DNA from 2 places in the Kineococcus sp. G2 genome. Region 2 is predicted to be linked to the other one. Evidence: riboswitches for the same ligand, from Rfam matches in the RefSeq annotation. Region 2 holds a riboswitch; the other holds the start of a gene.
The links. Region 2 has a riboswitch for S-adenosylmethionine ahead of V9U69_RS18000 (sulfurtransferase). Riboswitches for the same ligand answer to the same signal wherever they lie in the genome.

Region 1: linked by a shared signal. The riboswitch ahead of V9U69_RS03750 (MetQ/NlpA family ABC transporter substrate-binding protein) and the one ahead of V9U69_RS18000 (sulfurtransferase) in region 2 are both predicted to bind S-adenosylmethionine.

The regions. Positions count from the first base shown of each region.
Region 1 is NZ_JBBBEM010000017.1:57,914-61,112, reverse strand. It holds gene V9U69_RS03755 (methionine ABC transporter ATP-binding protein) at 1-898, opposite strand, end outside; gene V9U69_RS03750 (MetQ/NlpA family ABC transporter substrate-binding protein) at 900-1,853, opposite strand; SAM riboswitch class IV at 2,059-2,168, opposite strand; gene V9U69_RS03745 (FecCD family ABC transporter permease) at 2,349-3,199, shown strand, end outside.
Region 2 is NZ_JBBBEM010000133.1:8,425-11,623, forward strand. It holds gene V9U69_RS17995 (SDR family NAD(P)-dependent oxidoreductase) at 1-90, shown strand, start outside; gene V9U69_RS18000 (sulfurtransferase) at 171-1,079, opposite strand; SAM riboswitch class I at 1,321-1,414, opposite strand; gene V9U69_RS18005 (FxLYD domain-containing protein) at 1,484-2,134, opposite strand; tRNA gene V9U69_RS18010 (tRNA-Pro) at 2,262-2,335, opposite strand; gene der (ribosome biogenesis GTPase Der) at 2,384-3,199, opposite strand, start outside.

The DNA of each region.
Region 1 (3,199 bases), on a different contig from region 2:
CGTGCACGAGCTCGGTGCGCACCCCGGCGGTGGCGAACGCGTCGTCGATCCGCTTCTGCAGGCCCACCTCGTCGGTGATCTGCACGGTGACCACGCGCCCGGGGTGGTGCTCGCGCAGCCGCGCCAGCTGCTCCCGGGTGGGCCGGTCGTGCAGGACGCTGCGCACGAACCGCTGCGCCGGGGCGGTCTGCGGGGTGGAGAACACGTCGTAGACGTCGCCGACCTCGACGACGCGGCCGGCCTCCATGACCGCGACCCGGTCGGCGATCTGCCGCACGGCGTCCATCTCGTGGGTGATGACCACGATGGTCACGCCGAGCTCGCGGTTGACCCGCCGCAGCAGCGAGAGGACCTCGGTGGTGGTCTCCGGGTCCAGCGCGCTGGTGGCCTCGTCGGCCAGCAGCAGCGGCGGGTTCGTCGCCAGCGCGCGGGCGATGCCGACGCGCTGCTTCTGCCCGCCGGAGAGCTGCTCGGGGTGGGCGTGGGCGCGGTCCAGCAGGCCGACGAAGTCGAGCAGCTCGGCGACCCGGGCGTCGCGCTGCTCCCGGGGGACGCCGGCCACCTTCAGCGGGTAGGCGACGTTCCCGGCGACGGTGCGCGATCGGAACAGGTTGAACTGCTGGAAGATCATGCCGATGCGCTGGCGCGCCCGGCGCAGCTCCTTCTCGCCCAGCCGGGTGAGGTCCTGCCCGGCGACGGTCACGGTGCCGGAGGTGGGCGCCTCCAGGGCGTTCACCAGCCGCACGAGGGTGGACTTGCCGGCGCCGGAGTACCCGATGACGGCGAGGACCTCCCCCTCGTGCACGTCGAGGCTGACGTCGTCGACGGCGGCGACGGCCTTGCCGCCGCGCTCGTACCGCTTGGTGACGCCCGTCAGGCGGACGATGGGTTCTGCCACGTCAGCCCTGCGCCGCCCGCGCGTCCTCCTCGACGTCCGCCAGCTGCTCCTGCAGGGTGGCGGGGTCGACGTCGCGGACGACGGCCTGCGGGTAGCTCTCGACGAACTCCGCCTGCACGGCGGGGTCGTGGATGAGCTCGGCGAGGTCCAGGTAGGTCTGGTTGCCGGTGTCCTCGGCGCGCGAGACGAAGAGGTTCACGTAGGGCACCGAGGCCGCGCTCTCGGGGTCGTCCTGGTGGACGACGTCCTCGACGGCGAGCCCGGCGCTGGTGGCGTAGTTGTTGTTGACGACGGCGGCGGCGACGGAGCCGTTCTGCAGCGCACCGGCGGTCTGGGAGGCGTCCAGCGGGACGACCTCGACCTTCGCGTCCTGCACGTCCTGCACGGTGGAGAAGGCGGAACCGCCGTCGGCGAGGGTCAGCAGGCCCGCGTCCTGCAGCACGAGCAGCGCACGCGCCTCGTTGATGGCGTCGTCCGGGACGGCGACCTTCGCGCCCTGCGGGAGCTGCGAGGGGTCGTCGTACCGGGTGGAGTACAGCGGCAGCGGGTACACGGCGGTGGAGCCGATCGGCTGCAGGTCGTCGCCCGCGGTGACGTTGTAGTTCGCCAGGTACTGGGTGTGCTGGAACTGGTTGAGGTCGACCTCGCCCTGGCTCAGAGCCGGGTTCGGCAGGCTGTAGTCGGAGAAGTTCACCAGCTCCACGTCCACGCCGAGGCGCTCGCGGGCCAGGTCGACGTAGGTCTGCCAGTACGGCTCGGCCTGGTCGGTGACGCCGATGCGCACGGTCTGCGTCTCGCCCGCCGCGGTGGTGGCGGTCTCGTCGTCACCGGTGTTGCGCACGACGAGCGCGACGACGATCGCGACGACCGCGAGGACGGCGACGCCGATGACGATCGGCAGCTTGCTGCGCCCGGGCTTGTCGGGCAGGGAGGGAGGGGTGGCGGCGCTGGACAACTCGGGTCTCCTCGTGGGGTGGTGCGGGCTCTCGGGGTGCCTCCGGCGCGCGGCCGGCGGGAGCGGCGAGGGGCGCTCGCCGGGGAGGGGCGGTCAGCCGCCGGCGGCGGTACCGCCCCGGGGACACGAGGGGGACGTGGCGCGTGGGCTCACGACGGGTCGCCTCCTGCTCGGCCAGGCCGGTCCGTCGCTGCTGCGACGGGCGGCCACACGCTTGCGGGACGCTCCGTCCCGCCGGGCTTTCACCTGGAGCACCCCACCGCGGACGAGGGTTGCCGGTCAGCAAGCCAGGGCTTGTCGCTGACACTCGATGCCGTCGCAAATCGTAGGAGGCGCTGGATCGGACGTCAAAACGCACCGGTCCACCCCCGGGTCGGCCCGGACGGGCCCGGATCGGCCCGGATCCGCGTCCGCACCGGGGAGCCGAGCGCGGGGCGGTGCCCTTGTCGCGAGTAGATTGCAACAGCACCAGCCCGCCGCGCCGCAGGAGGTCCCGTGCCGACAGCCGGCGCCCCGCCCCGTCCCACGCCCGCCCCGCTGCGCGACCCGCTGGGCCGGCGCGCCGCCACCCGCCGCCGGACCCTGGTGCTGGCCGCCCTCGTCGCGGCCGCCGTCGCCGCCGCCCTGGCCGGCGCGGCGGTGGGGGCGGCGGCCGTGGCCCCCGGTGACGTGCTGCGCATCAGCGCCCACCACCTGCTCGGCGCACCGGCCACCCCCGCCTGGGGCCCGGTCGAGGACGCGGTGGTGTGGCAGGTGCGGCTGCCGCGGGTGCTGCTGGGCCTGGCGGTCGGCGCGGGCCTGGCCGTGTGCGGGGCGGCGATGCAGGCCATGGTCCGCAACCCGCTGGCCGACCCGCAGCTGCTGGGCGTGACCTCCGGCGCCTCCACGGGCGCCGCCGCCGCCATCCTGCTGGGCGCCGGCGCCGGCTGGGGCGAGCACGCCCTGTCCGGCAGCGCGTTCACCGGCGCGCTGGCCGCGGCGGTGCTGGTGTACGCCGTCGCCCGCGGCGCCGGGCGGGTCACCTCGGCGCGGCTGCTGCTGGCGGGCGTGGCCGTCGGGTACGCCCTGCACGCCGCCACCAGCTTCCTCGTCTTCGCCTCCGGCTCCGCCGAGGGCGCCCGCTCGGTGGTGTTCTGGCTGCTGGGCTCGCTCGGCCTGGCCTCCTGGGGCGCCCCGCTGACCGCCGTGCTCGTCGTGGCCGCCGGCACCGTCGCGGCCCTGACCGCGTGGGGGCCGCGCCTGGACGCCCTCGCCCTGGGCGACGAGACCGCCCGCGGCCTGGGCGTCTCCCCCGCCGCGTTCCGCACCGCGCTGCTCGTCGCGGTCTCCCTGTGCGTGGGCGTGCT
Region 2 (3,199 bases):
GACCGCGACGACCCGGCCGCGGTCGACGCGCTGCTCGCCGCGCGCAAGGACGCGCTCGAGGAGGCCGTCACCGAGCACTCCACCGTCTGAACCCGGGTGGCGCCGCACACGGATGCGCGCAGGGGGTCCGCGGTGTGCACCGCGGACCCCCCGCCGAGCAGTACCCGGGTTCAGCGCGTGCCCGGCTCCGGGCCCACCGCGATGGGCGCGCGCACCGCGTTGCCCCACTCCGTCCAGGACCCGTCGTAGTTGCGCACGTTCTCCAGGCCCAGCAGGTGCGTCAGCACGAACCAGGTGTGGCTGGAGCGCTCACCGATGCGGCAGTAGGTGATCGTATCCGTCTGCGGGGTCAGTCCCGCGGCGTCGAAGTAGATCTCCTCGAGCTGCGAGCGGTCCTTGAAGGTGCCGTCCTCGTTGGCCGCCTTCGCCCACGGCACGCTCGCCGCGCCCGCGATGTGCCCGCCGCGCAGGGTCCCCTCCTGCGGGTAGTCAGGCATGTGGGTGCGCTCACCGGTGTACTCCGGCGCGGAACGCACGTCCACCAGGCCGCCGCGGTGCTCGCGCACGTCCGGCGCGAACGCGCGCACGCGGCTGTCGTCGCGCTCCACGACGGGGTACTCGGTGCGCTCGCGCTGCGGCGCCTCGGTGGTCAGATCGCGACCCTCGGCGGCCCACTTGGCGCGGCCACCGTCCAGCAACCGCACGTCCTCGTGGCCGAACAGGGTGAACACCCACAGCGCGTACGCGGCCCACCAGTTGCTCTTGTCGCCGTACAGCACGACCGTGTCCTCGCGGCGGATCCCCTTGCGGGAGAGCAGGTCCGCGAACCCCGCGCCGTCGACGTAGTCGCGGGTGACGGGGTCGTTCAGCTCGGTGTGCCAGTCGACCTTGACCGCGCCGGGGATGTGGCCGGTCTCGTACAGCAGGACGTCCTCGTCGCTCTCCACCACGACCAGACCCTCACGGCCCAGGTTCTCCGCGAGCCAGGCGGTGCTCACGAGCTTCTCGGGGTGGGCGTAGGCGGCGAACTTCGCCTCGGTGGTGTCGGTGGGCACCGCGACGGACGTGGGCGTGGGCATGTGTTCCTCTCGGGTTCGGGACGGACCCTGCCGTCGCACGACGGCAGGGCGGTGTTTCAGCGGTGGGTCCTCCGTGCGCCCGGGATCGGGCGGAGGTGGCGGCGGAGTGCGCCTCGGGTCCGCGAGGCGCACCCCGCGGTCGGGGTCCGCGCGTCAGCGACAGGCGGCGGAACCGCGGCGGCACAGGTCGATGTGCCGTCGGGAGTGCAGTTCGGTGGTGCGGTCCTGCGTCATGCCGTGCCCTCCATCGGTCCTGGCGGAAGCACCCACGCCCTGCGGGAGGGGGGTTGCTGCGGCGTCGTCGAGCCAGGTCTCTCGGCCGCTCTGGATGGTCGTGGGCCACACCGTGCCCGTTGCGGGGCAGTGCTGTCAACCTCGACCGGGGCGTGGAGCGCCGCCGCCGCTCAGGCGGGGACGACCTCCAGCGCGCGGCACGCCACGGCCCCGCCCACACCGGTCCCCTCGACCCGCACGGTGGTGCTCTCCCCGGGTGCGAGGTCGCGCGCGACGGCCCGCCCGACGCCCAGCTGCGCGTCGGCGGCGTCCATCCACTCCACGGCGACGGCGAGGCTGCGCGTCTGCTGCGCGGTGTTGGTCACCTCCACCACGGCGGTGGCGGCACCGGAGGCGTCGGGCTCGCCGCAGCCGGTCACCGCCACGCCCTCGGGCGACCCGGACGGCCGCGTGCCGCCGGCGAGGCCCCCGGCGGGGTCGGCCGGGAGCTCCCCCGCCACGTCCCCGGGGGCGTCCTCGACCACGTCCGTGACCACGTCGTCGCGGGCGGCGGCGGTGACGGCGACGACCACGGCGGCCGCGGCCAGCGACAGCACCAGCCCGGCCGCGGCGGTGCGCCGCACCGGGCCGCGGCCGCGCAGGAGGGCCACCAGGCCCGCCGCGGCGCCGAGCACCGCCAGGCACAGGGCCAGCACGTGCAGGCTCGGCACCAGCCCGGTCAGCGCACCGGCGAGCCCGAGGACGACGGAGGCGATCGCGACACCGCCGGGCCTGCGCCGACCACGCGGTGGTGCCGGTGGCGTGGGCGTGCGCGTCGTCATGGTGGACCCCGGGGGCTCGTCGTCGTGCTCCTGGCCCCACCAGGGTAGGCGAACCCCCCGGACACGGCGAGAGGGCCGGTTCCGAACGGAACCGGCCCTCTCCTCACCGCTGCGCGGTGATCCCCTGTCGGGCTGACAGGATTTGAACCTGCGACCCCTTGACCCCCAGTCAAGTGCGCTACCAAGCTGCGCCACAGCCCGATGGCCCGCTCCCCCGTTGCCGGGCGGCGAACCGGGGTAAACCCTACATCACTTCCGGCGCTTCTCCCGCACCCGGACGCTCAGCTCGATCGGGGTGCCCGTGAAGCCGAACTCCTCGCGCAGGCGCCGCTCCAGGAAGCGGCGGTAGCCGGCCTCCAGGAAGCCGCTGGCGAAGACCACGAAGCGCGGCGGACGCGTGGAGGCCTGCGTGCCGAACAGGATGCGCGGCTGCTTGCCGCCGCGCACCGGGTGCGGGTGGGCCGCCACGACCTGCCCCAGGAAGCTGTTGAGCCGCCCGGTGGGCACGCGGGTGTCCCACGACTCCAGGGCGGTGTCCAGGGCCGGCACGAGCCGCTCCAGGTGCCGGCCGGTCATCGCCGAGACGTTCACCCGCGGCGCCCACGGGATCTGGACCAGCTCCTTCTCGATCTCGCGCTCGAGGTAGTGCCGGCGCTCCTCGTCGGTCAGGTCCCACTTGTTGTAGGCCACCACGAGCGCGCGACCGGACTCCACGACCATCGAGATGATCCGGATGTCCTGCTCCGTGAGCGGCTCGCTGGCGTCCAGGAGCACCACGGCCACCTCCGCCTTCTCCAGCGCCGCCTGCGTGCGCAGCGAGGCGTAGAAGTCGGCCCCCTTGGTCAGGTGCACCCGGCGGCGGATGCCCGCGGTGTCCACGAAGCGCCAGGTGCGCCCGCCCAGCTCGATGAGCTCGTCCACCGGGTCGCGGGTGGTGCCGGCGGTGGGGTGCACCACGACCCGCTCGGAACCGGCCAGCTTGTTGAGCATGCTGGACTTGCCGACGTTCGGGCGGCCCAGCAGCGCCACCCGGCGCGGCCCGCCCACCGGCAGCGCCCCGCCGAC